Regions from separate parts of the Brenneria nigrifluens DSM 30175 genome, predicted to be linked through region 1. Evidence: predicted binding sites of a transcription regulator. Region 1 holds the regulator's gene; each other region holds the start of a gene.

Region 1 (8,086 bases):
AAGGATAAAGATGGCGCCGCGGCCTTGACCGGTTTCGTCGGATACCTTGTGCTGACCACGCTCGGTTCGCCGGAAGCGGTGTCGATGATCCAGAAAATTCCGCTGGAACAGGTGCCCGCCGCGTTCGGCAATATTAAAAACCAGTTTATCGGTATTCTGGTCGGGGTGATTTCCGCGGAGCTGTATAACCGCTTTAGTCAGGTGGAACTGCCAAAAGCGCTGTCATTCTTTAGCGGACGGCGCCTGGTGCCGATCCTCACCTCATTCCTGATGATTCTGGTCGCCTTTATCCTGATGTATGCGTGGCCGGTCATTTATAACGCGCTGGTCGCTTTTGGCGAGTATATTCAGCAGTTGGGCGCGACCGGCGCCGGTATTTACGCCTTTTTCAATCGCCTGTTGATCCCCGTCGGTCTGCACCATGCGCTGAACTCGGTGTTCTGGTTTGATGTGGCCGGAATTAACGACATCCCGAATTTCCTGGCCGGACAACAGTCCATCGACGCGGGGAAAGCGGTCGCCGGCATTACCGGACGTTATCAGGCCGGGTTCTTCCCGATTATGATGTTCGGCCTGCCGGGGGCGGCGCTGGCTATTTATCACTGCTCGCGCCCGGAGAATAAAAGCAAGGTGGCGGGGATTATGCTTGCCGCGGCATTCGCCGCATTCTTTACCGGCATCACCGAGCCGCTGGAGTTCTCCTTTATGTTTGTGGCGCCGGTGCTGTATGTTCTGCACGCGCTGCTCACCGGGATCTCGGTGTTTATTGCGGCCAGCATGCATTGGATCGCCGGTTTCGGTTTTAGCGCCGGACTGGTTGATATGGTGCTGTCGTCCCGCAACCCGCTGGCGACGCAGTGGTATATGTTGATACCGCAGGGGTTGGCGTTCTTCGTTATTTACTATCTGGCGTTCCGTTTCACCATCCTGCGCTTCAATCTGCTGACGCCGGGACGCGAACTGTCGGTAAGCGGCAGTGAAGCGGACGGCTATGATGTAAACGCCTCGGCGGCGGCGTCGGGCGATATGACCACGCTGGCCCGCGGCTATTTACAGGCCGTCGGCGGTAAAGACAATCTGCTGGCCATTGATTCCTGCATCACCCGCTTGCGTTTGAACGTGGCGGATTCCAGCCTGGTGGATGAAGCCTTGGCCAAGCGGCTGGGCGCGGCGGGCGTTATCCGGCTGAATAAGCAGAATGTGCAGATTGTGGTCGGCACCCAGGCGGAGTCCATCGCGTCCGCGCTGAAAAAAGTCAGCGAAGCGTAGCGTAAAGCGCCATCTTACTGTGTGAACCATGGTAAATAGATGAAATCGCGGGGCGAGATTGCTATCTCGCTCCGTTTTTTTTCCTCACCGGGAATTTAATCAAACTAACGGTTGTTTCCCGGCTTGGCTTGTTGGATCATTAGCGGTTATATGTCGTTTAAGCATTGAGGAACCAAGCATGAGTGAGGCTGAAGCCCGCCCAACAAACTTTATCCGCCAGATTATTGATGAAGATCTGGCGTCCGGTAAGCATGACCGTATTCAGACGCGCTTCCCGCCGGAGCCTAACGGCTATCTGCATATCGGGCATGCGAAATCTATCTGTCTCAACTTCGGTATCGCCCAGGACTATAACGGGCAATGCAACCTGCGTTTTGACGATACCAATCCGGTAAAAGAAGATATTGAATACGTTGAGTCGATCAAACGCGACGTTAACTGGCTGGGTTTCTCATGGAGCGGCGATGTGCGTTATTCCTCCGATTATTTCGATCAGCTGCATCAGTATGCGGTGGAGCTGATCGGTAAGGGATTGGCGTACGTGGACGAGCTGACGCCGGAGCAGATCCGCGAATACCGTGGTTCGCTGACGTCGCCGGGCAAAAATAGTCCCTACCGCGATCGCAGCGTGCAGGAAAACCTGGAGCTGTTCGAAAAAATGCGTAACGGCGGCTTTGCCGAGGGAACCGCCTGTTTGCGCGCCAAGATTGATATGGCGTCGTCGTTTATCGTGATGCGCGATCCGGTGCTGTATCGGATCAAGTTTGCCGAACACCACCAGACCGGCAACAAGTGGTGCATCTATCCGATGTATGATTTTACCCACTGTATTTCCGATGCGTTGGAAGGGGTGACGCACTCGCTATGTACACTGGAATTCCAGGATAACCGCCGCCTGTATGACTGGGTGCTGGATAACATCACCATACCTTGCCATCCGCGGCAGTATGAATTTTCCCGCCTTAATCTTGAATACGCCATCATGTCCAAGCGCAAGCTGAACCAGCTGGTAACGGAAAAGATTGTTGAAGGGTGGGACGATCCGCGTATGCCGACCATTTCCGGTTTGCGTCGCCGTGGCTACAGCGCCGCGTCTATCCGCGAGTTTTGTTACCGTATCGGCGTCACCAAGCAGGATAATAACGTTGAAATGGCGGCGCTGGAGTCCTGTATCCGCGACGACCTTAACGCCAATGCGCCGCGCGCCATGGCGGTGCTGGATCCGGTGAAGGTGGTGATTGAAAACCTTCCTGCGGGACATGAAGAGCTGGTTACCATGCCAAACCATCCGAATAAGCCGGAAATGGGCTCCCGCCAGGTGGCCTTCAGCCGCGAAGTGTATATCGATCGCGCGGATTTTCGTGAAGAGGCCAATAAGCAATATAAGCGTCTGGTGCTGGGCAAGGAAGTTCGCCTGCGCAATGCCTATGTTGTCAAAGCGGAGCGCATTGATAAAGACGAGCAGGGGGTTATCACCGCCATCTATTGCAGCTACGATCCGGACACTTTGAGTAAGGATCCGGCCGATGGACGCAAGGTCAAAGGGGTTATTCACTGGGTGTCGGTGGCGCATGGCCTGCCGGCGGAATTCCGGCTGTACGATAGGTTGTTCAGCGTGGCCAACCCCGGGGCGGCGGATGATTTCCTGTCAACCATCAATCCCGAATCGCTGCAAGTGACCCATGGCTTTGTTGAGGCAAGCCTGGCGCAGGCGGAAGCGGAAAAAGCGTACCAGTTTGAGCGGGAAGGCTATTTCTGTGCCGACCGGGTTTATTCCAGTCCGCAGCATCTGGTATTTAACCGTACGGTGGGTCTGCGGGATACCTGGGTGGGATAACCGCAGGGTTGTCTACAGGATAAAAAAATAAAACCGCCGAGGCGGTTTTATTTTGTTAAAAATCGCCCCGGCGATTTATTATGACGGGCTATCCTGCCCGTCACCCTATGGGCCGTCGCGAACGACGTTGAAAATCGCTCCCGGCGATTTTTTTATGCGGTTGATTTATCTTTTTTCATCGTGCAGGGTTTCGTCTTCACGGCAATCCCCTTCACTGCAATGGCCATACAGATACAAACTGTGGTTGGTCAGTTTAATGCTGTGTCTTTCCGCGATTTCACGTTGCCGCGCTTCGATATACTCATCACGGAATTCAATCACTCTGCCACAATCCAGGCAAATCAGATGGTCATGATGATGTTGCTGGGTCAGTTCGAAAACCGATTTTCCGCCTTCAAAATTATGGCGGGTAACGATACCAGCATCATCAAACTGATTCAGTACGCGGTAGACGGTCGCTAAACCGATCTCTTCGCCCATATCAATCAGTTTCTTATATAAATCTTCCGCACTGACGTGGTGACACTCCGGATCCTGCAGTACTTCCAGAATTTTCAGTCTCGGAAGAGTGACTTTCAGGCCGGCCTTCTTTAATGCGATATTATTGTCAGTCATGCGGGTTTAGTCCTGTTGCTTACTTAATCAATGGGGGCTATCTAGCCTATGGCATCGGTCGGCTCAAAAAATATAATAGCGTCTCAATTATAGAACCGTGCATTCAAAATGGAAACCATGCAATGTTAACAAGGTTATTCCCACGCACAATACAGAGGTAGCACGCAATGCATTGTTGGCAAATGAGGAAAACGATGGAGAACATACAAAACCGATAGGGGTATTGTACAGATTTGTGGCCGGAAGTTAAAAAAATGTATCAATCTTAATGAAAGGTTTTTTCTATTGATTTGGCTCTGACGGGGGAGTTGTCAGAGCCAAAACGTGGTTTTAAGCCGTCAGTTCTGGCAAATTCAGCTCGTCTCCGATCTGTTTCACCCAGGCGGTAACGCGCTCGGCGGTCAGTTCAGGCTGGCGATCTTCGTCGATAGCCAGACCGATGAAATGTTTGTCATCCGCCAGACCTCTGGACGCTTCAAAGTAATAGCCTTCCGTCGGCCAGTGTCCGATGATGGTCGCGCCGTGCGGTTCGATGATATCGCGGATGGTTCCCATGGCATCACAGAAATATTCCGCATAATCCTCCTGATCGCCGCAGCCAAACAGAGCGACCAGTTTGCCGCTAAAGTCGATCTCTTCCAGCGTAGGGAAAAAGTCATCCCAGTCGCATTGGGCTTCACCGTAATACCAGGTGGGGATACCCAGCAATAGAATATCGAAAGCTTCAAGGTCTTCTTTACTGCTTTTGGCGATGTCATGAACTTCAGCAACGTCGGTTCCCAGCTGCTGTTGGATCGTCTTGGCAATGTTTTCGGTATTGCCGGTATCACTGCCAAAGAAAATTCCTATCAGTGCCATGAATTAAATAACCTCTTGATTCTTAATGGTATGGTGCCGTTTTTTACCCGCTTATCGACTAATAATAACAGACACAACCGGCATGAGAAACTCGTATCGGTAAGGAGAAGTAAATTGTGGCGGGTATTTTTTAACTGAAATTCCGGGGGACAAGAAATTTGTATTTATAAAAGGTTATGAAATTGTTCACAGAATAGAAAACAAACTCTGGCGAAAGCCGTGATAGGGGTAAATGTTCTCTGAGTTTTGTCGATTAATTAAGTGATTTTATTTGTTAAATATTACGGGACATCAACGCCAGGGAGTGGCCACATATCCCGGCGGCTTGAATTTTGTACTTCAACGCTGATTAACCATCAAAACATCTTTTTTATGCGCGTTAGGTCTGGAGTGAACCATGAAACTTTTAAAGAACATTGCCATCAGAACGGCCATGTTGTGGGTACTTGGCATTTTCTGCGTGTTATGGGGCGGCGTGTCGCTATATACCATGTTTTCCTTCAAGGAGATGACGGCGACGTCCAAGACCAGCAGTCTGCTGGTGCAAAACATGAATTATGTTAATCAGGGCAACGATCAGTATTTCCGGATGGTCACGCGCCTGGCCCGCGCCGTGGATGCGCGCCGCAATGGCGATAATGAAACGGCGGATAAAGAACAGGCGTCGGCGCTGAATGCGCTCAATACGTTAAAAGCGGATTTGGTATCATTCTATGGCATCGACCATGCAGGGCTGGACGATGCGCTGGTTCAGGCGGTCAGCCGCGACTGGCATAATTTGATTGTTCAGGGCGTTGAGCTTTCATATCAAAAAGCGGCGGCGAACGAGTTTGATGAATACCAGGAGCAGGCTAAAAATGTGGTCCCGCCGTTGAGTCGTCAGTTCGGGGCTTCAATGAGCGCTTTCAATAAGGCTGGCTCGGAGAAATTTGCCGCGGCCGGCGTACGTTTTGAACAGATCACCACCATCGGTCAAAATATTCTGCTGACGGGGTTGATTATCGGACTGCTGCTGCTGTTCTTTACCGATCGCTATCTGGTGACATGCCTGGTGCGGCCGTTAAATGATTTGCGCGATCACTTCGGCGTGATTGCCTCCGGCCAGTTGGGAAAGCCCATCAAGGATTTTGGCCGTAACTGCGTCGGCAGGTTATTCCCGCTGTTGCGTGAAATGCAAACCAGCCTGGCGAACACGGTCAGCACCATCAGAAACAGTACCGACTCGATTTATCAGGGGGCGTCGGAAATCGCCGCGGGAAACAACGATCTGTCGTCACGTACCGAACAGCAGGCTTCGGCGCTGGAAGAGACGGCCGCCAGCATGGAACAGCTGACCGCCACCGTAAAACAGAACGCGGAAAATGCCAACCATGCCAGTCAGTTGGCCTTGCAGGCGTCCACCACGGCGAAGAAAGGGGGCGATATCGTAGAGAACGTGGTGAAAACCATGGCGGAAATCTCCGGCAGTTCGCGCAAGATCGCCGAAATTACCACGGTGATTAACGGTATTGCGTTCCAGACCAATATTCTGGCGCTGAACGCCGCCGTGGAAGCCGCGCGCGCCGGGGAACAGGGGCGCGGCTTCGCCGTTGTCGCCGGCGAGGTGCGTAGCCTGGCGCAGCGCAGCGCCCAGGCGGCCAAGGAAATAGAAGGATTGATTTCCGAATCCGTCAGATGTGTGGATACCGGTTCGAATCTGGTTGAGGATGCCGGCAACACCATGCACGACATTGTTCGCGCGGTGACGAATGTTACCAATATCATGGGTGAGATTGCCTCGGCATCGGAAGAGCAAAGCAAAGGGATAGCCCAGGTCGGGCAGGCGGTGGCGGAAATGGACAGCGTGACTCAGCAGAATGCGGCGTTGGTGGAGCAGGCTTCGGCCGCCGCGCTGTCGCTGGAAGAGCAGGCGGCGCTGCTGAACCAGACCGTTTCGCTATTCCATCTCTCCGAACAGCAGAATCTGCAACCGCGGTCCGCGGCGAAGTCTGCGCCGGCGCCCAAAGCCGTAGCGGCCGCGCCGGCCGCAAAAGCGTTGCCGCCCAGCCAGGATAACTGGGAAAAATTCTAAGTCCGGTTTTTTTATCGGCGTCAGGGATGACGCCGCTCAAGCCATAAGAGATCGTTATCTCAGGACGTTTGTTCGGCCAACTGCGCCAACAGCATCTGCTCGATAAGTTCGCTGCGGCTGATGTTCCGTTGTTCAGCCAGGCTGTTCAGGATATCGACCGCCTCGCCGTTGATTTTTAATTCGACCCGCCGCAACCCGCGTACCTTGTCGCGCCGCAGTTGATTACGCTTATTGATTCTTAGCTGTTCATCACGTGACAGCGGATTGGTCTTCGGGCGGCCGGGGCGACGCTCATCTGCGAACAGATCCAGCGTGGTGCGATCCGTTTGTTCTTTTGCCATAGGTAATGATACTGCAAGGTCTTCGGACCAAAACGCCCGCCGACGCGCGCATTTTGATGATGTGGTTACAATGCTTGTGGCTGAATCAGCCGTCCCTCTACTGCGGGCGCCATCATACCCCAGCCGTGCTGGCGGCGACAACGGTTAATCCGGGCATCCTGGCTATCCGGCGGCGAGAAAACGATGAATGGCGCGCAATACCGCCTCGGGTTTCTCCGCATGGACCCAGTGACCTGCGTCGCTTATCACATAGGCGCGGGCCGCGGGGAACTGGCGCAGCAGGGCGTCGCGATGAACGTCATCCAGATAGGGCGAGTTTGCGCCGCGAATAAACAGAATCGGCTCCGGCCAGGCGGGAACCTCCTGCCAGCCGACGATATTTTCGTATTGATCCCACAGCACCGGCACGTTAAAGCGCCATTCGCCCTGTTGGAATGATTTCAGCAGAAACTGAATCACCCCTTCTTCTTTAATAAACCGGCGCATCAGTTCGGCGGCGGCGGAACGCGATGCGGCGCCCGCCTCGGTGACGGCGTTGAGGGCGGCGAAAACGGCGTCGTGGCGGCGCGTCTGATAATCCATCGGGGCGATATCAATGGCCACCAGCTTTTCCAGCCGTTGCGGGATAAGGGCGCTGAGCGCCATGGCGACTTTGCCGCCCATCGAATGGCCGATAACAATCGCCCGCTCAATCTGCTGTTGGTCCATCAGCTCCGCCACGTCCTGCGCCATCGCCGGGTAGGTCATCTGCGGCGAACGCGGCGACAGGCCGTGATTGCGTAAATCCAGCTGCAGCACGTCGTGCTGATTTTGCAAATCTCGGCCCAGCACGCCAAGATTATCCAGATTGCCAAACAGGCCGTGTATCAGGATAACGGGCAGCCTGTCACTGGGATGAAGCGCATTTTTCCGGCGGTAATTCAATTTCATAATGAAGTTCATTCAGTAGAGATAGGCGCTTAGGGTATCATGACTTTACGACGTTATGTTGCCGGGGAAGAAGCAACTATGACCACTTTAACAGCAACAGGGGCGGCAAGGCATAATCCGAGTTTTTGCGTTGTCGTCGTTCTACCGCTGTTCGAGTGCGCCGGA
Region 2 (8,086 bases), 510 kb from region 1:
TTCGGGATCGTTCCACGGGCGCAGCAAATCGCAGCGTTCCCAAAGGGTGATCACTTCTTCAAAGTCATCTTGCCGGAATATGCGGATTTCCATCACGTTTACCACTGTGCAATTAGGTAAGGTCTGATTATCGCGTGATTTTTGTCAGACGCAATATCAAATTGCGCATGGGCCATGGAAATTCCCCGGTAAGTTCAGCGACGGGGATATTATTTATTAGGCGGCAATAATCGTTATACTGAGCGCCTTTAGCGACCCAGGACACGAGAACGTTAGCCTATGCCGAACATTCAGGCGGTAACATCCTTTCTGCGCGCGTTGCAGGACGATCTCTGCCGACAGCTCGCCGCCGCGGATGGCGCCGCGAACTTTGATGAAGACCTCTGGCCGCGCGCGGAAGGCGGCGGCGGACGCAGCCGGATATTATCCGGCGGAAAGGTATTCGAACGCGCCGGCGTCAACTTTTCCCACGTCACCGGCGGCGCATTGCCGCCGTCAGCCAGCGCGCACCGCCCCGAACTGGCAGGACGCAGCTATCAGGCGATGGGCGTCTCGCTGGTTATTCATCCGCAAAATCCCTACGTTCCCACCGCTCACGCCAACGTACGCTTTTTCATTGCCGAAAAACCGGGCGAAGAAGCGGTATGGTGGTTCGGCGGCGGCTTCGATTTGACGCCGTTTTATGGTTTCAGGGAAGACGCGGTGCACTGGCATCAGACCGCGCGCGATCTGTGCCGGCCTTTCGGCGCGGACGTTTATCCGCGCTATAAGAAATGGTGCGACGACTATTTTTATCTCAGGCACCGTAACGAAGCCCGGGGCATCGGCGGCTTGTTCTTCGACGATCTGAATACGCCCGATTTCGCGACCTGCTTCGCCTTTATCCGCGCCGTCGGCAACGGATTTGCGCCGGCCTATCTGCCGATTGTCGAGCGGCGCAAAAACCTGCCGTGGGGCGAGCGCGAGCGCGAATTTCAGCTTTATCGCCGCGGGCGCTATGTGGAGTTCAATCTGGTATGGGATCGCGGTACGCTGTTCGGGCTGCAAAGCGGCGGGCGCACCGAGTCGATTTTAATGTCCATGCCGCCGCTGGCGCGCTGGGAATATCAGTATCAACCACAACCCGACAGCCCGGAAGCAGCGCTGTACCGGGACTTTTTACCCGTCAGGGATTGGCTTGACGACAACAACAGCGGAGTAACCGAGTAATGCAGATTTGGGTCGATGCCGACGCCTGCCCCAACGTGATCAAAGAGGTGCTGTTCCGCGCCGCGGAAAGAACGGCGACGCAAACCACCCTGGTGGCCAATCAAGCATTAAAAGTACCGCCGTCGCGCTTTATCCGCACTCTGCGCGTGGCCGCCGGTTTTGACGTCGCGGATAACGAAATCGTGCGCCGGGTTGAAGCGGGCGACCTGGTGGTCACCAGCGATATCCCGCTGGCGGCGGAAGTGATCGAAAAAGGCGGCGTGGCGCTGAATCCGCGCGGCGAGCGATATACCCCGGACACCATCCGCGAACGGCTGAATATGCGCGATTTTATGGATACCATGCGCGCCAGCGGCATACAAACCGGCGGGCCCGCGACCCTCAATCAGCGCGACCGCCAGCAGTTCGCCAACGAGCTGGATAAATGGCTGCGGCAAGCCACCTAAGGCAAGATAAAAAAAGCCCGCCGGAGCGCATACTCCCGCGGGCTTTTTTAGCTCAGGCAGATTACAGCGGCTGGGTTTGCGCCTCAACCACCGCCAGCGCCACCATGTTGACGATACGGCGCACCGAGGCGATAGGCGTCAGGATATGCACTGGTTTGGACACGCCCATCAGCACCGGCCCGACCGTTACGCCTTCCGAGGACGACACGCGCAGCAGGTTATAGCTGATACGCGCCGCTTCCATATTCGGCATAATCAGGATATTGGCCGACCCTTTCAGCGGGCTGTCCGGCATCTGCTCGCGGCGGATCGCTTCCACCAGCGCGGCGTCGCCGTGCATCTCGCCGTCGACTTCCAGCTCCGGCGCCAGTTTGTTCACCAGCGCCAGGGTGGCGCGCATTTTCTGCGCGGTGGGCGAATCAGAAGTGCCGAAGCTCGAATGCGACAACAGGGCGACCTTCGGCTCAATGCCGAAACGACGCACGGTGTCCGCCGCCATCAGAGTAATTTCGGCCAGTTGCTCCGGCGTAGGATCGGAGTTGACGTAGGTATCGGCAATAAACGTATTCCCGCTCGGCAGCATCAGCGCGTTCATCGCGCCGGCCACGTGCACGCCCTCGCGGTAGCCGAACACTCTCTCCACCACGTCGAAATGCTCTTCGTAGGTGCCGATGGTGCCGCAGATCAGCGCATCCGCCTCGCCGCGCAGCACCATAATGGAACCGATCAGGGTCGGATTGCCGATAACCTCGCGCTGCGCCTTTTCCTGCGATATGCCGCGGCGCTTCATGATCTCGAAATATTCGCTCCAGTACTCTTTGAAGCGCGGGTCGGATTCGTTATTCACCACCTCAAAATCTTTGCCGATGGTCAGTTGCAGGCCCAGCTTCTGCAAACGCATTTCGATAACGTTCGGGCGGCCGATCAATATCGGGAACGCCAGCCCCAGGGTCACCAGTTCCTGCGTCGCATGCAGTACGCGCGGATCTTCCCCTTCGGCCAGCACCACGCGGCGCGGCTGCTGACGCGCCTGGGAGAAAATCGGCTTCATAAACAGGTTGGTTTTATAGACGAACTGGGTGAGTTTCTCGATATAGGCGTCGAAATCCTCGATCGGCCGCGTCGCCACGCCGGACTCCATCGCCGCTTTCGCCACCGCCGGCGCGATTTTGATAATCAGACGCGGATCGAACGGTTTCGGAATCAGATACTCCGGCCCGAACGACAGGTCCTGATCGCCATAGGCGGAAGCCACCACTTCGCTCTGTTCCGCCAGCGCCAGATTGGCGATGGCATGCACACACGCCAGCTTCATCTCTTCATTGATGGTGGTGGCGCCCACATCCAGCGCGCCGCGGAAGATGAACGGGAAACACAGCACATTGTTCACCTGATTCGGATAGTCCGAACGGCCGGTGCAGATAATGGCGTCCGGGCGCACTTCTTTCGCCAGCGGCGGCAGGATTTCCGGCTCAGGGTTGGCCAGCGCCAGGATCAGCGGGCGCGGCGCCATGGTTTTCACCATCTCCGACGTCAATACCCCCGGACCGGAACAGCCGAGGAAAATATCGGCGTCGGGGATCACGTCCGCCAGCTTGCGCGTGCCGTTATCCTCAATGGCGTAGGCCGCTTTGGTTTCTTCCATATTTTCATCGCGGCCTTGATAAATCACCCCGCGCGAATCACAGACGACAATGTTATGTTTCTGAAGTCCCAGCGCCACCAGCAGATTCAGACAGGCAATGGATGCCGCGCCGGCGCCGGAAACCACCAGACGCACATCGGAAATGTTTTTCTCCACCACGCGCAGACCGTTCAGCACCGCGGCGGTACAGATAATGGCGGTGCCGTGCTGGTCGTCGTGGAACACCGGGATTTTCATGCGCTCACGCAGTTTTTTCTCAATATAGAAGCATTCCGGCGCCTTGATATCTTCCAGATTGATGCCGCCAAACGTCGGCTCCAGCGCGGCGACAACGTCGATCAATTTATCTGGATCCAATTCGTCCACTTCAATATCGAATACATCAATACCGGAGAACTTCTTAAATAGAACGCCCTTGCCTTCCATCACCGGCTTGCCGGCCAGCGCCCCGATATTACCGAGGCCGAGCACGGCGGTGCCGTTGGAGATCACCGCCACCAGATTCCCGCGCGCGGTATATTTATAGGCGGCCAGCGGATCCTCGGCAATTTCAAGACAAGGGGCCGCGACGCCGGGAGAATAGGCCAGCGCCAGATCGCGCTGGGTAGCCAACGGTTTCGTCGGCGAAACCTGAATTTTCCCTGGAACCGGAAACTGATGAAAATCCAATGCGCTCTGTTTCAATTGATCGTCCATTGTTACACCCTTTACCTATTTTCATTATGGAGAATTAATGAGATTACAAGGGGCCAGTATAATGTGTGTGGTTTGTTAAACTTTGAAGGGCGGCAAAAAGCGGGATTTAATTTCGCTTAATATAATTAATATAATTAATTTACAACTCGATTTTGCCGCCGACGCGGGTTGTCGCTCATGCCGCCGGTTAACGTCCGGCGACTCCCCATTCGGCGAACCAGCCCTCAATATAGGCATGCTGCAACAGCATAATGGTTTTCGCGTCCTTGATACGGCCGTCTTTCACCATGTCCATCGCCTGCGCGAAAGGCAGTTCCAGCACCTCGATATCTTCATCCTCTACGCCCCCTCCGGCGTTTTCCCGCAGGGATTCATCGTACTCGGCGGCAAAGAAGTGCACCCGTTCCGTCACGCCGCCGGGCGACATATAGGCGTCAAACAGCTTTTCGACCTTGCCGATCGTATAGCCGGTTTCCTCTACCGCCTCGTTGCGAATGCACTCTTCGGGGGAATGGTCGTCCAGCAAACCGGCGCAGGCTTCCAGCAGCATGCCGCTTTCATTGCCATTCAGATAGGTGGGAATACGGAACTGGCGCGTCAGAATGACGGTGCCCTTCTCGCGGTTATACATCAGGATGGTCGCCCCGTCTCCGCGGTCGTACACTTCGCGGATCTGGCGTACCACGCCGCCGTTTTTTCTTTTTAAATCATAGATATATTTATGAAGAATAAACCAGTGGTCGGACAACAGTTTCTTTTCGATAATGGTAATTGGCGACGACATAACGGAACCCTAACAAGGAAGAATCAGTGTCCGATGATAAGACGCTACGTAGCGGAATGCACGTAGCGTCATAGCCCGAAAGCCGTACTGACGAGCAGATAAGCATTGAGCGCCACGACAATAAAAACAATCGCTTTTCCGCTATTTTGCACCAGACGGCCGTTTACCATGCTCCCCATTAATTCCCGGTTACCGGTAAATGAGAGCAAAGGAACCAGCGCCAGCGCGATACCGAAGCTCAGCACCACCTGGCTCAGCACCAGCACCCGGGTGGGATCCATCCCCGACCAGATAACGACAAAGGAGGGTAGCATGGTCACGGTACGCCGAACCCACAGCGGAATATGGAAATGAACAAAACCCTGCATCACCACCTGCCCGGCCAGCGTGCCGACCACGGTCGAGGAGAGTCCCGCCGCCACCAGGCTCAGGCCGAAAATGGTCGCCGCCGCCTGGCCCAATAACGGTTCCAGCGTCAGATAGGCGCGATCCAGATCGGCAATATCCTGATTGCCGCTAAAATGGAACGCCGCGGCGGCCGTCGCCATCATCGCCAGATTGACGAACCCGGCTATCGTCATGGCTATCGCCACGTCCACTTTAGTTGCCGCATAACGTTGCGCGCGGGTATGTTTACCCTCGCGCTGCGTCAGGGAAGAATGCAGGTAAATAACATGAGGCATGATGGTTGCGCCCAGCACGCCCGCCGCCAGAAAGACGGCGTCGGACGTCGGCAGGCTGGGGAGCGCCATCCCTTTGGCCAGCGCCGCCATTTCCGGACGCGAAAATACCAGCTCGACGATGTAGGCCGCCGCCACAAACAGCAACAGGCCGCCAATCACCATTTCCAGCGGCTTCTGCCCGCGACTTTGCAGCATGAGAATCAGAAAGGTGGCGATACCGGTCAGGATGGCGCCCTCAAGCAGAGAGACCCCCAGCAGCAGTTTAAAACCGATGGCCGCCCCGATAAATTCAGCCAGATCGGTGGCCATGGCGATAATCTCCGCTTGCACCCAGTAGGCCCAGACCACGGGCCGCGGAAAACGATCGCGAATCAGTTCAGCCAGGTTTTTACCGGTGGCGATTCCCAGCTTGGCCGACAGCAATTGGATCAGCATCGCCATGATATTGGCCCAGACCACCACCCACAGCAGGGTATAGCCATAGGCGGCGCCGGACTGGATATTGGTCGCAAAGTTACCCGGATCGATGTAACCGATCGCCGCGATAAAGGCCGGTCCCATCAAAGAAAGCTTTATCTTTCTCGATCTACGGCTGGCTGACTCGACGACACGGCTATCCGGCATAATATGCCCCTTCTAACGCTGTTGTTTTACTACCCTTACATAAACGATAATGATTATCAAGCGCATTTATAGCGGCAGTGCCGATTCTTCTGATAGCCTAAGATGATGATTCATACAGAAAATAAAAAACACCTTTTTATATCAATCAACATTAATACAGTATAAACAAAAAACCCCACGCCGGAGCATGGGGTTTGCAGCAAGGTAAATTGAATAAAACCCAATCACTCTTTCGCTTTAGATACCGCCACCATCGCCGGGCGCAGCAAACGTCCGTTCAACGTGTAGCCTTTTTGCATCACCAGCATTACGTGATTAGGCTGATGATCGGCTGATTCCAGCATCGTCATCGCCTGGTGGACTTCCGGGTTAAAGGGAACGTTAACCTCTTCAATCACTTCGATACCGAACTTGCGCACCGCATCCAGCAGCGATTTGAGCGTCAGTTCGACGCCTTCAATCACCGGCGCCAGCGCCTCGTTGGATTTATCAGCCGTATCCAGCGCACGTTCAAGGTTGTCAATCACCGGCAACATTTCGCTGGCGAACTTCTCGACGGCGAACTTATGCGCCTTTTCGACGTCCATTTCCGCCCGGCGACGGATATTGTCGGCTTCGGCGCGGGCGCGCAGTACATTATCGCGCTCACGCTGTTGCAGCTCGTTCAATTGCGCCGTCAACTCGGCGATACGCTCATCACGCGGGTCGGTCGAGCCCGACTCGGCTTCCGCTTGTTGCCCTTTTGCCGTCTCCGTTTGATCCAAGACTTGCTCGTCGGGCGTATTCTGTTCTTTACTACTCATGAAATTCTCCGCGTTTTAGCATTAATCCCGCTAGTTGCTTATTATGGGGATCAAAACCGGGGATTCAAGGGAATCAGTCACATATTGGCTGCAACCCGCTCCGGGCACATCACGCTGAGGATAACGACAGCAATGAATAAACCGTTTAATTGCATTGGCATAGTCGGCCACCCGCGCCATCCCACCGCGCTGGCGACCCACGAAATGCTCTATCATTGGCTGACCGGCAAAGGTTATTCGGTATTGATTGAACAGCAGATCGCCCGCGATCTGAACCTGAAGGATGCCCGTACCGCCAGCCTGGCCGATATCGGGCAACAGGCCGATCTGGCGGTAGTGGTTGGCGGCGACGGCAATATGCTGGGGGCGGCGCGGGTATTATCGCGCTATGACATTCAGGTTATCGGCGTTAACCGCGGCAATCTCGGATTCCTGACCGATCTGGATCCCGACCACGCGCAGCAGCAGTTATCCGAAGTATTGAACGGCCGTTATCTGAGCGAACGCCGCTTTATGCTGGAAGCGCATATCTGCCGTGCCGATCAGCCCAGCAGCATTAGCACCGCCATTAATGAAGTGGTGCTGCATCCCGGCAAAGTGGCGCACATGATCGAATTTGAAGTCTATATCGATAACAACTTTGCCTTCTCGCAACGTTCGGACGGACTGATTATCTCCACGCCGACCGGCTCTACCGCCTATTCACTATCCGGCGGCGGCCCGATCCTCACGCCCTCGCTGGATGCCATCGCCATCGTGCCGATGTTTCCCCATACGCTCTCGGCCCGGCCGCTGGTCATCAACAGCAGCAGCACCATCCGGTTAAAATTTTCCCATATCACCAGCGATCTGGAGATCAGCTGCGACAGCCAGATTTCACTGCCGATACAGCAAAAGGAAGAGGTGCTGATTCGCCGCAGCGAATACTGCCTTAACCTGATACATCCTGAAAATTACAGTTACTTCAATACATTAAGCACAAAACTCGGCTGGTCTAAAAAATTATTCTAAAATTTTCACTCACTGCTTTACTGTATATAAAACCAGTTTATACTGTATGCAATTACACCTTGTTATTACATACAGGAAATTATCATGCTGGCGCAACTCACTATCAGTAACTTCGCCATCGTGCGCGAATTGGAAATAGATTTTCAGTCAGGAATGAGCGTCATCACCGGGGAAACCGGCGCCGG
Region 3 (8,086 bases), 890 kb from region 1:
GCGAGGCGCTGCACGGCGTCAGGCCGACGCTGCTGTTTGGCGAACAACCGCACGACGGCGCGGTTCATGAACTGGAACTGCTGCCGGAACCCCGGCTGGAACAGGAATTGACGCAGCTCTGCCGGCGGTACGGCCTGACGCTCAATACCCTGATGCAGGGGGTCTGGGGCGTGCTGCTCAGCAGCTACAGCGGATTTAACGATGTGATCTTCGGCTCACCGGTATCGGGCCGTTTTGGTCAGATAGACGGGCTGGAGCAGCATGTCGGGCTGTTCAGCAATACGCTGCCGGTACGCGTAACCTTTTCCCCCGATCGGCCGTTACTCAGCCAGCTTGCCGAGCTACAGTCCCGGCAAATTCAACTGATTGAATACGACAATCTGGGGTTGGGAGAAATCCAGCAACTGGCCGGCGCGGGCACGCTGTTTGATACATTACTGGTGGTGGAAAATTATCCCGATCACGCTATTGCCGACGACGAAAAAACGGCGCTGCGCTGTAGCCACATCAATAACCGGGGCTATACCCACTATCCGCTGACCCTGCTGGTGCTGCCGGGCGAACGTCTGCGTCTGCTGATGGAGTATCGCGACAGCGTAGCGCACCCGCAACGTCTGGCGCAGCGGCTGATGCTGTTGCTGGAACAACTGGTTCGGCAGACGGATTTACCGCTCGGCGCCTGGCGGCTACAGACGCCGGAAGAGCAAGCGCTGATCGCCGCGGTAAATGGGACCGCGCATCATGTGCCGCCAGGCACGCTGCACCAGGCGGTGGACGAACAGGCCCGTCGTACGCCGGATCGCGTGGCGCTGCTGGATCGCGAGCACCGGTTGACCTACCGCCAGATGCGGACTCAGGTACAACTGCTGGCGGAACGCCTGATCGCCGCCGGCGTGCGGCCGGGGGATATCGTGGCGGTCGCCCTGCCGCGCTCGGTGCGCCTTAGCCTGTCGCTGCAGGCTATTCTGGAAGCCGGCGCCGCATGGCTGCCGCTGGATACCGGCTACCCCGACGAACGGCTGGCGCTGATGGTGGACGATGCCAGCCCGCGCCTGATCATCACGGAAAGCGGGCTGCAAACCCGTTTTGCGCCGTTGGCTCCTCTGCTACTGCTGGATCGCCTGGCCGATGAACGCCGGCAACCGACCGCGCCCGACATCAGGGTCGATCCAAGGCAGGCCGCCTACGTTATCTACACCTCCGGCTCTACCGGGCGCCCCAAAGGGGTGGTGGTCAGCCATCAGGCCATTGTCAATCGCCTGTGGTGGATGCAGGACAGCTACCGCCTTACCGACGACGACGTGGTGTTGCAAAAAACCCCCTGTAGCTTTGACGTATCGGTATGGGAGTTCTTCTGGCCGTTGATGACCGGCGCAAGTCTGGTGATGGCGCCGCCGGAGGCGCACCGCGATCCCGATGCGCTGCGGCAGCTGATCGACGATTATGCGGTCACCACGCTGCATTTCGTGCCCTCCATGCTGGCAGCCTGGGTGAGTGCGCTGGCATCGCGTCAGCAGATCGGCTGTACCAGCCTGCGGCGGGTATTCTGTAGCGGCGAGGCGCTTTCACGAGAGCTGGCGCTCAGCTACCAGTCCTCGATCGCCGCGCCGCTGCACAATTTGTACGGCCCGACGGAAGCCGCGGTCGACGTCACCTATCAGCCTGCCTCCGGCGCAGCGCTGACGCGCATTCATGCGCCCGGCGTTCCGATCGGTCTACCGGTGTGGAATACCCAACTGCGTATTCTGGACGGCTATCTGCGCCCGGTGCCGGTGGGTGTGGCCGGCGACTTATATCTCTGCGGTATTCAGTTGGCGCAGGGCTATCTGCGCCGCCCCGATCTGACGGCCGCCCGGTTTGTGGCCGACCCGTTCGCCGAGGGGGAACGAATGTATCGCACCGGGGATATCGCCCGCTGGCTTGACGATGGCGCAGTGGAATACCTCGGGCGCAGCGACGACCAGTTGAAAATCCGCGGCCAGCGCATTGAACTGGGAGAAATTGAACAGACCTTGCTGGCGCAGCCGGGCGTCATGCAGGCGGTGGTGTGCGCCCGTAACCTGGGACAGGCCTCGCTGGCTGGCGCCGATGCGCGTCAACTGGTCGCCTGGATCATCCCGCAAGCGGGCGTCGCGCTGGATACCGATGACCTGCATCAGGCGCTGACGCAGCAGTTGCCCGCACATATGCTGCCGGTCTGCTATGTACCGATGAGCGAATTTCCCCTCAGCGCCAACGGTAAACTGGACCGGAAGGCATTGCCGGATCCGCAAATGCGACGGGAGAGCGGCCGCGTACCGGCGTCCGACACCGAGCGCTTACTGGCTTCCCTGTTTGCCGAGATTCTCGAACGGGATACGGTGTTTGCCGATGAGGATTTCTTTGCGCTGGGGGGACACTCGCTGCTGGCGATGCGCCTGACGGCGGAAATCCGTCGTCGTCTGCATCAGCCGCTGAGCGTCGGCCAGATTATGGCGGCCCGCAGCGTTGAAAAAATCGCGGCGTTGCTCGACGGGCAACAGAGCGCCGATTCGGCGGAAAGTCGGGGGATTGGCGAAACCATGCCGTTGCGCGCGGGCACAGGCCCGGTACTGTTCTGCCTGCATCCGGCCTCCGGTTTTGCCTGGCAGTATGCGGGGTTGCTGCGTTACCTTGACGGCAAGTATCCGATAGTCGGGCTGCAATCGCCGCGACCGCAAGGGGTTATCGCCCGTTGTAACGATGTGGCGGCGATGTGCGAGCATCATCTGGACGCCATCCGTCGCATTCAGCCGGAAGGCCCGTACTTCCTGCTGGGATATTCGCTGGGCGGCACGCTAGCGCAGGGGATCGCCGCGCGGCTACAACAGGCGGGACAATCGGTGGCGTTCCTTGGTCTGCTGGATACCTATCCGCCGGAAGGGCAGGACTGGACCGGTCCCAGCGAAGAGGAGGCCCGTCAGGAGGTGGCGCATGAACAGGCCGCCTTTATGGCGGCGACGGAAGAAGAGTCTGATCCGCAGTTGCGGGCTGAGAAAGCAGCGATGTTCAACAGTATCGTTGCCAACTATAAGGATGCGGTGCGTTTACTGTCGGACGCCGCCACACCTCATTACGCGGGTGTGGCCACGCTGTTTATCGCCACACACACGCTGCCGGCGGGAATGGATGTGTCGGCAGCCTGGGCGCCCTACGTCGGCGCGCTGACGACCTATCCGCAGCCTTGCGAACACGCCGATATTCTGTCGCCGGCGTCATTGACGCATCTGGGACCGCAGTTGAGCCGCCTGTTGTCAGACTACCCGCAGCTTGCACGATAAAGGAGAGGAGCGACGTTTATCGCCCGGCCTTAAGGGACCGGGTGATAACGTCCGCAGGGCACAATCAACGGCGTATGGGATACCGGATCGTCAATAATTACGCATGACATGCCGAATACCTGCTTCACCAGTCCGCTGCTGATGATATCGGCAGGTTTTCCCTGGGTCACCACCTGTCCCGCACTCAGCACAATCAGGTGATCCGCATAGCGGCACGCCTGATTGAGATCGTGCAGCACGGCGATCAGCGTTCGCCCATGCTGCTGATTAAGCGTACGAAAAAGATCGAGCAGTTCAATCTGATGAGCGATATCCAGCCAGGTTGTCGGTTCATCCAGCAGCAGCAACGGAGTCTGCTGGGCCAGCACCATGGCGATCCATACGCGCTGGCGCTGACCGCCGGATAACTCATCCACGCTGCGCTCGGCGAGATCGCTGACGTTGGTGGCGACCATCGCCTGCTCCACCGCATCCTTGTCCGCCTGGCTCCATTGGCGCAACAGCGTCTGATGGGGATAACGGCCGCGCGCCACCAGGTCGGCCACCGTAATATTATCCGGAACAATCGCCTGCTGCGGCAGCAGGCCGATCTGCCTAGCCAGCGCTTTGGTCGGTATACGCTGGATGTTTTTACCATCCAGCAATACTTCGCCCGCCAGCGGTTTCAGCAGCCGGCATAGCGCCCTTAACAACGTGGATTTGCCGCAGGCATTGGGACCGATAATCACGCTGAATTGGTTGTCGGGAATCGTGACGCTCAGATCCTCGGCAATGATTTTTTTGTCATACCCCAGAGTCAGATTCGATGCGTGAAGAAAATGCGTCATGACTATTTCACTCTTTTAACGGTTAACGACGTGATTCACGAACCAGCAGCCAGATCAGGTAAATGCCCCCGATGCTGACGGTGACCGCCCCCACCGGGAGCTGTACTCCGGCAAAGGCGTGCTGGGCGACAATATCAGCCGACAACAGCAAAATGGCCCCGATCATGGCTGATGAAAATAACGGTACTGAACTGGCCCGCATTAAACGACGGGCGATTTGCGGCGCCGCCAGCGCAATAAAGGAGATGGGACCGGCCGTCGCCGTCACCACGGCGGTCAGGATAACGCCGAACAGCATGAGCCACAGCCTGCTGGCTTCCGCATTAACCCCCAGCGATCGCGCGCTGTCATCCCCCATTTCCAGCAGTTGCAAACGCTTTCCCATCAGCAGCGCCGCCGCGATGGCGATGGGAATAATCGCCACGGCGGGCTGCCCTTTGGCCCAGGTCACGCCGTTTAATGACCCCGTTCCCCACAGCGCGGCGGTCATGGCGCTCTCCAGCGATCCGGTAATGATCAGCCAGGTATTAAAGGCCGCCAGTATCGCGCTAATCGCAATACCGACGATAATCAGGCGAAATCCCACTATGCCCTCTCGCCATGCCAGCAGATAGACCGCCGCCGCGGTAATGACGCCGCCGGTCACCGCCCCGCTGGCGATCTCGTAGTAGCCGCCATTTAGTAAAATAATGGTGACTAAGGCGCCGGTATAAGCCCCGCTGCTGAAGCCGATAATATCCGGGCTGCCCAGCGGGTTGCGTATAATGGACTGAAAAATCGCTCCGCTGACCCCGAGGGCCGCGCCCAGAAGCAAAGCCATAACCGCCCGCGGAGTGCGCCACTGGGTGACGACGGTGACGGTGCCCGGTTCTCCCTTGCCGGTCAACGCCTGCCAGATATCGAACGGCGATAATTGCAGGGTGCCGAGACTGACGGCCAGAATAACCAGCAACGTACTGGCGATGAGCAATATGCCGTTAATCCATATTACGCGGCGGGAGAACCGACCGCTTATCAGCCCGAAAGGCGCACTAAGGCTGAGCGTTCTGGTGATCATATTTTCCTCAGGCTTTACGTTGGCGCACCAGCCAAATCAGTACTGGCGCGCCAATAAAGGCGGTAACAATGGAAACCCGCAGTTCGCCCGGAACCAACAGGCGTCCGGCAATATCCGCACAGAGCAGCAGAATGGGCGCGAACAGCAGGGAGTAAATCAGGATCCAGCGCTGATCCGATCCCGCCCACCAGCGCGCGATATGCGGGATCATCAGACCGACAAAACCGATGGGGCCGACCAGCGCGGTGGCGGAGCCGCACAGCAGCATAATCGCCAGCATCGCCAGACAGCGAACCAGAATGACGTTGGTTCCCAGCGCGGCGGCGATATCTTCCCCCATGCTGAGGGTATTCAGCGAGCGGGCGGCCATCAGGGCCAGTATGCAGCCAAGGATAATGGTCGGGGTGGCCAGCGCGATATTGTGCATGGAACGAACGTCCAGCGTACCGGCTTCCCAGATACGCAGTTGATCAAACGCCTGTGGATTAAGCAATGAAATGGAAGAGGTGATGCCGGTTAATACCGCGCTTAACGCAACGCCGGCGAGCGTCAGCCGGACAGGATTAATACGCCCGCCGCTCAACGTACCGATAATCCACACCACAATACTGGTCACCAGCACGCCGCCCCAGGCAAAGCCGAGCCAGGACGCCATGCCGGTAATGCCGAACAGGGTAATGCCCAGCACAATGGCGAAACTGGCGCCGGCGTTGACGCCCAGAATACCGGGATCCGCCAGCGGATTACGGGTCAGCGCCTGTATTACCGCGCCGGCGCCCCCCAGCGCCATGCCGACAATAATCCCCGCCAGCGTGCGCGGCAGACGGGCATTCAGAATGATGGTGCTGTCGGCGTTGGCAAGCTGCCCCGTCAGGCTTAACCAAACGGTTTGCGGAGGAATAGACTTGGCGCCCAGCATCAGGCTGGCGACAGCGGCCAGCGCAATAACGCCCAGCGCGATCGCCACCCCGGACAGACGCCGCAAACGGCCGCGCTGGAGAAAAAAGGGGGCCGGGCGTACGGCATCATGGTGTGTCGGATGATGTGACATCTCCGATTATAGCCCTCTTAACCAATTTAAATGTATATGATTATTATTATCATTAACGTTGAAGCCAAGCTATGGTAGCATGACTTTTTCATCAAATACATTGACATATACCTTGTGTTTGCCGGATTGACACCCGGCTGATTCGCCGGACCGCTTACTAATCCTCCTTTGCAGGGAAAACCATGGCTAAATCATCCATCCTGCTTGATTTCAGCTTGCTGAAAAACAATAGGCATTTCCGGGCGATCTTCGTTGCCCGTATGTTATCGGTATTCGCGCTTGGCATGCTGGCCGTCGGGGTGCCCGTACAGATCCAAAACATGACGGGCTCCACGCTTCAGGTGGGGATTGCCGTCGCCCTGGACGGCGTCGGCATGTTCGCGGGGTTGATACTGGGGGGCGTACTGGCGGATCGTTTCGATCGCCGCAAGCTGATCCTGTTCGCCCGGGGAACCTGCGGGCTGGGTTTTGTCGCGCTGAGTATCAATGCCTTTGCCGACGCGCCGTCGCTGATCGCGCTGTATGTGCTGGCCGCCTGGGATGGTTTTTTCGGCGCGTTGGGCATGACGGCGCTGATGGCGGTAATCCCGCTGTTGGTGGGACGAAAGAACCTTCCCGCCGCCGGCGCGCTGAGCATGCTGACCGTCAGACTCGGCGCCATTCTGTCGCCGGCGCTGGGCGGGGTCATTATTGTGGCTGGCGGCGTGGGCTGGAATTTTGCCGTGGCCGCAGTAGGGACATTGGCCACACTGCTCCCGCTGGTGCGTCTGCCGACCATGAAGCCGGAACAGCAGCAGCCGGAACATCCGCTGCGCGCGCTGGCAAGCGGGATAAAATTTGTCTGTGCGCATAAAATCGTCGGCAGCGTGGTGCTGATTGGTATGCTGGTGAGCATCGTGGGCGCCATGCGCGTACTCTTCCCCGCGCTGGCCGGCGACGTATATCATGCCGGGCCATCCGCCATCGGACTAATGTATTCCGCGGTCCCTCTGGGCGCCATGATGGGAGCTTTCACCAGCGGCTGGGTTTCGCGGGTGCAGCGGCCGGGCCGCATCCTGCTGGGGTGCGCCGTGGGCGCGTTTCTGTCCGTGGCTTCGCTCGGGCTGGCGGGCAATATCATACCTGCCCTGTTCGCGCTGGTATGCTATGGCTACCTGAACGCGATTACCTCGTTGCTGCAGTTTACCCTGATCCAAAGCCATACCCCGGATCACCTGCTGGGACGGGTAAACAGTCTGGGAACCGCGCAGGATGTGACGGGAGATTCAATCGGCGCTTTAGGGCTGGGAATGATGGGAAAAGTATTAACGCCGGCGATGAGCATTCTGTCATTCGGCGCCGCAGCCGCGCTATTGTGCATGCTGCTGGCCGCCTGCATACGCCCGTTGCGTCATTGTACCCTGGGCGATCCGGCCTTATTGCACGAAACGGACAGGCCATCTTCCGACGCGGACACAGAACCAGCCGGCCAGCCCTGATCTCCCGTTCACTGCACCGCGAATCGCCGTTATTGCCCCCACGGATAACCGTGGAGGCAATCTAGGACTTGGCAAAATATCGCTCAATATTGCCGAGCATATTGCTGGCGCTGTAATAGTCCAGCCGGAAGGTATCTGTTCCCATCGCCCAGATATGATGGTTTATCACAGGTTCCAGGTGACTGAGGAACGGATTCGCCATCACTTCGCGGATAAGGCTGTCATCGGCGGAAAACAGCAGCAGGCTTTTACCGTTCAGGCTATCCGCCATATTTTCACCGGAAATCTGCACAATATCCTGGCGCTTACCCTGCTTGGTCTCGGTTTTTACCCCCTCCGGCAGGGTGGCGAGCTGAAAACCGAGTTCGCTCAGC
Region 4 (8,086 bases), 350 kb from region 1:
AGCTGCTGTATACCGATTTCGACAATCAGCGTCTGACGTCGAACGGCCTGCAGTCCGCGAACATCGACGGCAAGGAGTTCCAGCTTGAACCCCTGGCGCGTTTCGGCGGCGGCGAAGACAGGCTGCGGGCGCTGGCCGGGTTGCGCTATTTCTACTCCACGCAGGACGAATGGCTCAATTTCGACGCTTACTACGGCGGCGTCAATACCTTCGATGACCGCACCGAATCCTTCTCGGCCTTTGCCGAGGCCACCTACGCCGTGGTTCCAAAGGTCGACGTAACGCTGGGCGGACGCCTTGAACGGGAGGAGCGGCGGCGGCAAGGCGGCAGCAGCAACGTGGCGATCGATTTCGATAAGTCCTATAACGTCTTCCTGCCCAAGGCCGAAGTGGTGTGGAAGCCGCGGGACGGACAGGCATACGGCGGGCGCATCGCGCGCGGCTACAACGCCGGCGGCGCCGGTATGACCTTCCTCGCGCCTTTCGTCAGCTACACCTATGATGCGGAGTACGTCTGGAACTATGAGCTATTCAGCCGCCATCAGCTAAAAGACAGTAACGTCGAACTGACCACCAATATTTTCTATAACGATTACAAGGATATGCAGCTTCCCGTCGATGTGAGCGGCTCCTCGGTGATCCTCAACGCCGACAAGGTGAAGACCTACGGCGCCGAGCTGGGCGCCCGCTGGACGCCGGCGTGGGAGTTCGATCTGTTTGGCTCGGTCGGGCTGCTGAAATCAAAGATCGAGAGCTTTTCCGGCAGCGAACTGGAGGGAAACAGGCTGGCGCGGGCGCCGGGCTATACCGCCAACCTGGGCGCCAGGTATCGCTTCGCGCGGGGCTTCGAACTGAGCGGTAACGTCGCTTATTCGGACTCCTACTATTCCAACAATGACAACGACCGGCGGGGGAGGATTTCGTCGTACTGGACCACCAATCTCCAGCTCGCCTACGCCTTCAAACAGGGACGGGCCACGCTGTTCGCGCAGAACCTGTTCGATCATGACGACAGCGTCATGTCCTACTACGGCAGTTCCAGAGGCGTGGCCTACCTCTCCGAGGTCAGGCCGGACCGGTTGGTCGGCGCCTCTCTCGAACTGACGTTCTAACGTGACCGCAGCGACGGGAGGAGGACGCAGTGACGGACGATTTTGACCACGGCACGGCTGACGATAAGGCGCGCAAAACGCCGGCCGGCGATGATGGCGCCATAGCGGATGAGAAGCCGGGCGACGGACAGCCGCTGACGCCGTTTGAAGAACGGGCGTGGCTGCGCCATCAGCAATATCAGTATACGCCCGACCAGTTGGCGCTGGCCTGGCGGCTTGGCCCGGCGGTCCGGCCCGGTCGGCTGGCCGGCGCCCTGGAAGCGGTGCTGAGGGTAGTGCCCGGCCTCAACGTCAGATACCGTTTTGATGAGCAGGGGGAACTGCGCAAATTTTCCGTCAGTCCGGTGATACAGCCGATAGCCATCGAAGCGATAGCTGTCGAGGAACAGGCCATCGCCGCCCTGCTGCGCGAGCAGGATAAGCCCTGTGAACTGCACCTTGAGCCGCCGGTGCGTTTCCTGTTGTTTATCGGCGGGCCGCACGGCGTGATTCTGGGGGCGGTGGCGCACGCTATCCTGGGAAAACAGCTGTCGTGGACGCAGATACTGACCGCGCTGAGCGCCATCTACAACGGCCGGCCGTTGCCGGCGCATCTTCGGCCCGCCGCCCAGGCCGGCCTTACCGAGGGGATTTGGCTGGCGAACCGGGGCGGACGTATCAATCTGCCCGGACTGTACCGCGATGAAGCGCGCGGCGCAGGGGAGATCGTCGACTTCGGCCAATCCCGCTCCCGGCATACCGGCGCGGCGACGCGTTACGGCGCCACGCTGGACGCCGCGCGGCTGGTGCCGTTTATGCCGCCGGACGGCGAGCCGCCATCCCGCTTGACGGCGCTGGCGGTACTGTTCGGCTGCTATCTTTCGGCGGCCGGCGCGGGGGAGGAGGTAACGGTCGGCCTGCCCTGTGCCGATGCGGGCGCGGAGCAGGCGGCGGATGACGAGCGATTGCCCGAGGTAAAGGTGCGCGATAACGGCAGGCCGCTGCGCGAGAGGGTGGCGCAGGCGCAGGCGGATCTGGCGTCAGACGGGGAGCGGAGCGAAACGCTTGCCGACGCGCCGGACTCTCCGGTGCGGGTGATCCGGCTGCTGGACCCTTCGCCGTCGCTGCGCCTGGCGGGCGTCGCCGCCGTGCGCATCCCTTTGCCCCCGGCGCGCTGTTGCGTCGATCTGGCGTTGGCCGTCGGCGATGGGCCGGGGGAGACGCTGAGTCTGGAGCTGATCGCCGGGCCGCGGGTTTCGCCCCATATCGGCGGCTTTCTGCTCGAACGGTTTGTCGCCTGGCTGGCGGGGCCGGAGGCGGCGTCGCCCGCGGCCGTAAACCTGCCCGGCGCCGCGGCGGGGGGGGGCCAGCAGGAGGATGAGGCGTTGCCCGCCGCACCGCCGGGGTCAGACGGGGTGCAGCAGGACGGGATAGCCGATCTTATCCTCGCCGAATTTCGTGAGGCGCTGGCGTCTCCGCAAATGAGCCTTGATGATGATTTTTTCGATTTTGGCGGCCATTCGCTGATCGCCACGCGGGTGATCGGTCGGCTGCTCAGCGGGCGCGATATCGAAATCCATATCAACGATCTGTTCAGCCATCCCACCGCCCGGGGGCTGGCCGCCCTGGCGCGGCGCGGCGACGGACTTAGCGCCGCGTCCTCCGCGGCGCCAACGGCGCACGGCGACGCAGCGATCGCGCCGCTGTCTCTGGCGCAGGAATCGCTGTGGAAAGCCTACGCCGCCTTTGAATTCGGCGACATCTTCAATATTCCCTTCGCCCTGCGTTTTCTCGACCCGGTCGATGAGACGGCGTTCCGGCAGGCGCTGCTTGACGTGCTGGAACGGCATAGCGGCCTGCGAACGCTGTTTGGCGAGGAGCAGGGCGGGGTGCGGCAGCGTATCGTTGCGCTCGGCGATCTGCCCCATTATCAGTGGTTCGGATATTCGCACCAATGCGCGGCGCACGACTGGCGCGCGGCGCTGGCGCAGGAAGCCGGACACCGCTTCAACCTGGCGGCGGAACTGCCGCTGCGCGTCAGGTTTATGCGCGATGACGAAAGCGGGCAGCAGATCCTCTCCCTGCTGTTTCATCACATCGTGCTGGATGAGTGGTCCGTCAATCTGCTGATGGACGAACTGGCCTATGCCTATCCCTGCCGGGCGGCGAACCGCTCGCCGGTATGGCATAACCGGCCGGCGCCGTTCCATAAGTTCGCCATAGAACAGCATAAGGCGGGCCTCAATCAGGCGCACCTCGACTATTGGGTCGAGAGTCTGCGCGGCGTAAAGCGCGGCAAGCCGCTGTTTGAGGCCGCCGCGACGGCGGAAAACGGCGGCGCGCCACCCTCCAGCGCCGGAGGATGGGTGGAGCTGAAGATGGAACGAGCGGTGGCGGACGGTCTGTACCGGCTGGCCCGCGAACAGGGCGCGTCGTTGTTCAACGTCGCCTATGCCGGTATTGCGGCCGCGCTTCATGCTCTGGGCGCGCCGGACGACCTGGTTATCGGCACCTCGGCGTCCGGACGCAACGATGCCCGCTTCTTCGACACCATCGGCTATTTCACCACGGTGGTGGCGCACCGCCTGCGTTTCAGCGCGGGGATGACGCTGGCCGCGCTTATCGAACAGGTGAAGAACAATATTAACCACTCAATGCCTTACACCGACGTTCCCATCGACCTGGTTGAAGAAGCGCTGCCGGACGGGGATAGCCCGGACGGCCGGCATATATTCGAAGTATTTATCCAGTTGCACGCCAAGAACAAACTGAACGGCTGCTTTACCTTGCATGACGGGAGCCGCGTCTCTTTCAGACAGGTGGATCCGCAAAAGAGCGAATCGCTGCTGGGCCTGCAGTTCGAGGTGATGGAAGAGATTATCGCCGGCGAGACGTCGATACGCGTGCTGATGAGCTACCGCTCACAACACTATGACGCCGCAAGGGTCGATCTGATCGCCGCCACCCTTACCAGGGTGTTTGCCCGCCTGGCGGAAAAGCGGGCGGCTCAGTTGCCGCTGGCGTCGCTGCTACCGCCGCCGGAGGCGGAGAATCCCGCGAGTCTGGTTGCGGCGCCGGACGCCATGACGCCGGGCTGGGACAAAGCGCGCCTGCGCGAGCTGCTGTTGCCGATGCTCGACGCTGACGGCGAGGATATCGGCGATGATGAAAACCTGCTCGAATACGGTCTGGATTCGGTGCGCATTATGTCGTTGATCGCCCACTGGCGCAGTGAAGGGTACGAGGTCGATTTCGTCTCGCTGATGAAAAATCCCACCCTTAACGGCTGGCGGCTATTGCTGGCCGAAGGTAAGGATAACCTGGTATAGGCGGTGGGCGGGGTAGGGGTTTTAAAGGTTTTCCTTCGCGTAAAAAATCGCGCTGAGGTGGGCGTGACCGCCGGGTGAGCGGCAGGGACGCCGCGAAAGCCAGTGCCGCGCCGGACAAAAACGCCGGGAGCGTTTTTGAACAGCACTTGTGCTGGCCCGTTAGGGCGAGTCCCATGGATGGGACGAGTATTCCGCGTCAATGGCGGCCCGACCAGCGGTCACGAACGCCGAAGGCATCGCGTAGCGACGACACCATTTTGCAACGCAAAATGGAACAACGCTTGCGTTGGCCCGTAGGGTGAACCCCAACGGGGTTCATCATTTCGCGAAAAGCCCGGGGCCATGGGGCGGCGGCGCCTGAACCGCCCCATGTCGGGCGCGTGCTTCGACGGTCGCAGAAATCGACTGAGGTTAGTGCGCACGAAACCCTCACTGCGCTTACAGACATCCCTTTCCCAGATTTGTGGGGGACCCCTCGGCCCTTTGGGGGCTTACTCCTGACTATCCATAATTTCATGCCGCAGATCGTGATAACGCTCTTCATCATAGCCGTGGCGCCAGTAGGGAATGGCGTAGATCCGCTGGCGGTCGTACCCCTTTTCCCGGCGGATATAACGGCGCAGCGCTTTGATCATCCGGTCTTCGCCGGCAATCCAGAAAGTGACGTCCTGAGCGGGTAACGGCCAGGAGGTAAAGATATCCACCAGCCTGTCCGTCAGGGAGATATCCCCCGTCAGCCAGACGACCTCCACGCCCGCCGGTTTGCGCAGATCCAGCGTATCGCCGGCGTTATCCACGCGAATAACCACTTTACCCTGCGCCTCGGGCGCCATTTTCTCCAACAGGGCGGCGATCGCCGGCAGCGAAGTGGGATCGCCGGCCATAAAATAGTGCTTCGCTTCCGGCAGCATCGGATCGGGGCCGCCGGGATTGGAGATGCCTATCCAGTCGCCGGGGCGCGCCCGCCGGGCAAAATTCAACGCCGGCCCCTCGGCGCCGTCGTGCATGGCAAATTCAATATCAAGTTCGCGTTGCGCCAGCCGGATAGCGCGTACCGAGTAGGTTCTGATAAACGGCGGCACCTCATTCTCCCGCCACTGCGGTCCCTGCGGGGTGAGGGTGGGTAATGCGGGCTTCTGCTCTCCTTCGCGGGGCAACAGAATTTTCAGATGCCAGCCTTCGCAGTCCGGCGGGTAGTCATGCAGATTTTCACCGCTGAAGGTAATAGAGCGCAGACCGGGCGTAATGTCGTTAATTTCTTTAACCTGTACCAACCGCGGAGGCGCCGGGCGGTACGTCGTCTTGGGGGCTTCGTTTGGTGTGGACATCGTTCTTCTCCCTCAGGAAAGATGGTTTTTTGTCCGTTCAGTGTATCAGCTATCTTTTTTAATATTAATTATCATTATCAAGCGTATGGTAAAATCTTTTCCTTCATTCAGGGCGGGGATATAAAGGGCGATTTTCCGGTTAACCGCGGTGACGAGTAATAAGGTTGAGGTAACGATAGGGAGGGCCGTTCCACTACTCAACTCCGTTTTCAGCGTAAGAGTGGTTTGAACGGCCCCCTGCCGGTCTGTTGTAGCGCCTTTTGTAGCCCTGCAACAGATCGGATCCCGCTTTTAAAGCGGCTTATGCGCCGTTTCTCTGGCGGCCCATACCGCCCAGAGGGTGATAAACAGCGCCAGCGACACATACAGGGAGATCGCCAGCGTGCCGCCGTAAGCGCTGAATAGCGACGTGATGATCAATGGCGCAAAACCGCCCCCGACGATCCCCGCCAGTGTATAGGCCAGCGACGACCCCGCGTAGCGTACGTGGGTGGGAAACTGCTCGGTGACGAACGCCGCCTGAGGCCCGTACATCGCCGCATGAATCAGCAACCCGACCACCACCGCGATGCAGATCTGCACCGGCTGCGCGCTGTCCAGCAGTACGAAGAAGACAAACGCCCAGATCACCGCCGCCAGCGCGCCGCCCATATATACCGGGCGACGTCCGAAGCGGTCGGAAAGCATACCGAACAGCGGCACGGCGATGGCGTTGCCGCAGGCTCCCAGCATGGTGGCCGTCAGCGCCAGCGGCCGCGGCAGGTGCAGCACCGTCGTCACGTAGGTCAGGGTAAAGACCACCACCAGCGCGTACAGCACGTCGGAACCGATGCGCGCCCCGCCGGCGATCAGCAGCGAGCGCAGATGCCGGCTGAACACCTCGCGGATCGGCGCCTGGGTAATATCCTTGTTTTTTTCCAGTTTGAGAAAGGCGGGCGTCTCGCCGACGCCGCGGCGCAGCCACAGGCCGAAGACGACCAGCACCAGGCTTAGCAGAAAGGGAATGCGCCAGCCCCACAGTTGGAAACTGTCCGCCGACATCGACAACGTAACCAGCGTAATAAAACCGGTGCCGATCAGCGTGCCGCAGGACGGCCCGACCTGGGCGAACGAAGCGTTGCGCCCGCGCTGATGCGGCTTGCCGTGCTCCATCGACAGCAGCACGGCGCCGGCCCATTCTCCCCCGAGCGCGATGCCCTGCACAAAGCGCAGCGTGACCAGCAGTAGCGGGCTCCAGACCCCCCAGGTTGCGTAGCCGGGCAGTATCCCCATCAGCGCCGTGGTCACCCCCATGATGATCAGCGTGGCGACCAGCACAAAACGCCGTCCCAGCACGTCGCCCAGGTGGCCGAAGACGATGCCGCCGATCGGCCGCGAAACATAGCCGACGGCATAGGTGGAAAACGCCAGAATGGTGCCCACCAGCGGGTCGAACGACGGGAAAAACACATGATTGAAAATCAGCGCCGCCATAATGTTGTAAACGGTAAAGTCATACCATTCCAGCGCGGTGCCGATGGAGCTGGCCGCGGCCAGCTTACCGGTATTCGGCGTTGCGGCGGTCTGTTCCTGCGGCGACGCCCCTGGCGCCGTTTCGGTGGTAGCGGTATTCATCATTTCAGCTCCTGTGCGGTAAGTTGCCAATTGAAGGCGTAGTGCAGAAAGTTATCGGCAGATAGGTTCAACGCGCGGCTCGCCAGGGCGCTCAGATGCGCGGCGGCGGCGGGGCCGCTGCTTTCCACCAACAGCAGCGGCAGCATGGGGCGTGAATCGCGGGACTCGTTGGGCAGCGGCGTGCTCAGCGCGGCGTCCGGCAACAGCAGGCTGCTGGCGACAAATCCCGCTTCGGCCGACAGCGTTTCCCCCAGACGCAGAACGCTATCGATCAGCGCGCTATCCGGCGCCGGTTCAAGCGCCAGTATGCTGAGCTGGCTGCCGGTGCCCTGTCCGGTCACGGCTTGCACCGCGCAGACCCGGCGCATCGGATCGCGCATGCGGCGCAGATTGGTTTCCGACCAGGCGGTCTGACGGGTAAAGGCGGCCTGATAGGCCGACGAGGTAAAGCACTCCAGGGAAAGGGTTTTATACAGGCCAAGATATTTGCGGCCGCCCTGCGACGCCTGATAGCGCGTGCCGCTGAGGAAACCGGGGATGCGTACTCGTTCTTCCACATGCTCGCGATCGTACCATCGATTGAAATCCGCCTCATCCTGCGCGGCGACATCGGTGGCGACCAGCAGCATTCCATTGGGGGAAGGGGAAATAGCCATGGATATTCTCCTGTTAACTCAAATAAGACGGCGATGCCGCCGGAAAATTAGGCGTCGGCAAGGCAACG

Evidence for each region. The regulator Fur, encoded in region 1, represses iron uptake genes when iron is present. The targets are predictions, from matches to a motif close to ATAATAATGAGAACNACTATCAA.
Region 2: a site for Fur is predicted at 6,125-6,147, ahead of EH206_RS18105 (Nramp family divalent metal transporter). Genes of this name have one in related genera too.
Region 3: a site for Fur is predicted at 6,271-6,293, ahead of fepD (Fe(3+)-siderophore ABC transporter permease). Genes of this name have one in related genera too.
Region 4: a site for Fur is predicted at 5,807-5,829, ahead of EH206_RS14095 (siderophore-interacting protein). Genes of this name have one in related genera too.

What each region holds. Positions count from the first base shown of each region.
Region 1 is NZ_CP034036.1:3,343,376-3,351,461, reverse strand. It holds gene nagE (N-acetylglucosamine-specific PTS transporter subunit IIBC) at 1-1,269, shown strand, start outside; gene glnS (glutamine--tRNA ligase) at 1,448-3,106, shown strand; gene fur (ferric iron uptake transcriptional regulator) at 3,272-3,721, opposite strand; gene fldA (flavodoxin FldA) at 4,052-4,579, opposite strand; gene EH206_RS15610 (methyl-accepting chemotaxis protein) at 4,977-6,650, shown strand; gene ybfE (LexA regulated protein) at 6,710-6,991, opposite strand; gene ybfF (esterase) at 7,154-7,921, opposite strand.
Region 2 is NZ_CP034036.1:3,852,920-3,861,005, forward strand. It holds gene EH206_RS18080 (GNAT family acetyltransferase) at 1-93, opposite strand, end outside; gene hemF (oxygen-dependent coproporphyrinogen oxidase) at 280-1,209, shown strand; gene EH206_RS18090 (YaiI/YqxD family protein) at 1,209-1,655, shown strand; gene maeB (NADP-dependent oxaloacetate-decarboxylating malate dehydrogenase) at 1,717-3,996, opposite strand; gene nudK (GDP-mannose pyrophosphatase NudK) at 4,184-4,780, opposite strand; gene EH206_RS18105 (Nramp family divalent metal transporter) at 4,849-6,087, opposite strand; gene grpE (nucleotide exchange factor GrpE) at 6,312-6,890, opposite strand; gene nadK (NAD(+) kinase) at 7,023-7,901, shown strand; gene recN (DNA repair protein RecN) at 7,986-8,086, shown strand, end outside.
Region 3 is NZ_CP034036.1:4,238,041-4,246,126, forward strand. It holds gene EH206_RS19910 (amino acid adenylation domain-containing protein) at 1-3,299, shown strand, start outside; gene EH206_RS19915 (ABC transporter ATP-binding protein) at 3,329-4,126, opposite strand; gene fepG (iron-enterobactin ABC transporter permease) at 4,149-5,183, opposite strand; gene fepD (Fe(3+)-siderophore ABC transporter permease) at 5,191-6,234, opposite strand; gene entS (enterobactin transporter EntS) at 6,417-7,712, shown strand; gene fepB (Fe2+-enterobactin ABC transporter substrate-binding protein) at 7,774-8,086, opposite strand, start outside.
Region 4 is NZ_CP034036.1:2,990,999-2,999,084, reverse strand. It holds gene EH206_RS14110 (TonB-dependent receptor) at 1-1,112, shown strand, start outside; gene EH206_RS14105 (condensation domain-containing protein) at 1,142-4,420, shown strand; gene EH206_RS14095 (siderophore-interacting protein) at 4,912-5,748, opposite strand; gene EH206_RS14090 (MFS transporter) at 6,040-7,362, opposite strand; gene EH206_RS14085 (DUF4286 family protein) at 7,362-8,012, opposite strand; gene EH206_RS14080 (amidase) at 8,066-8,086, opposite strand, start outside.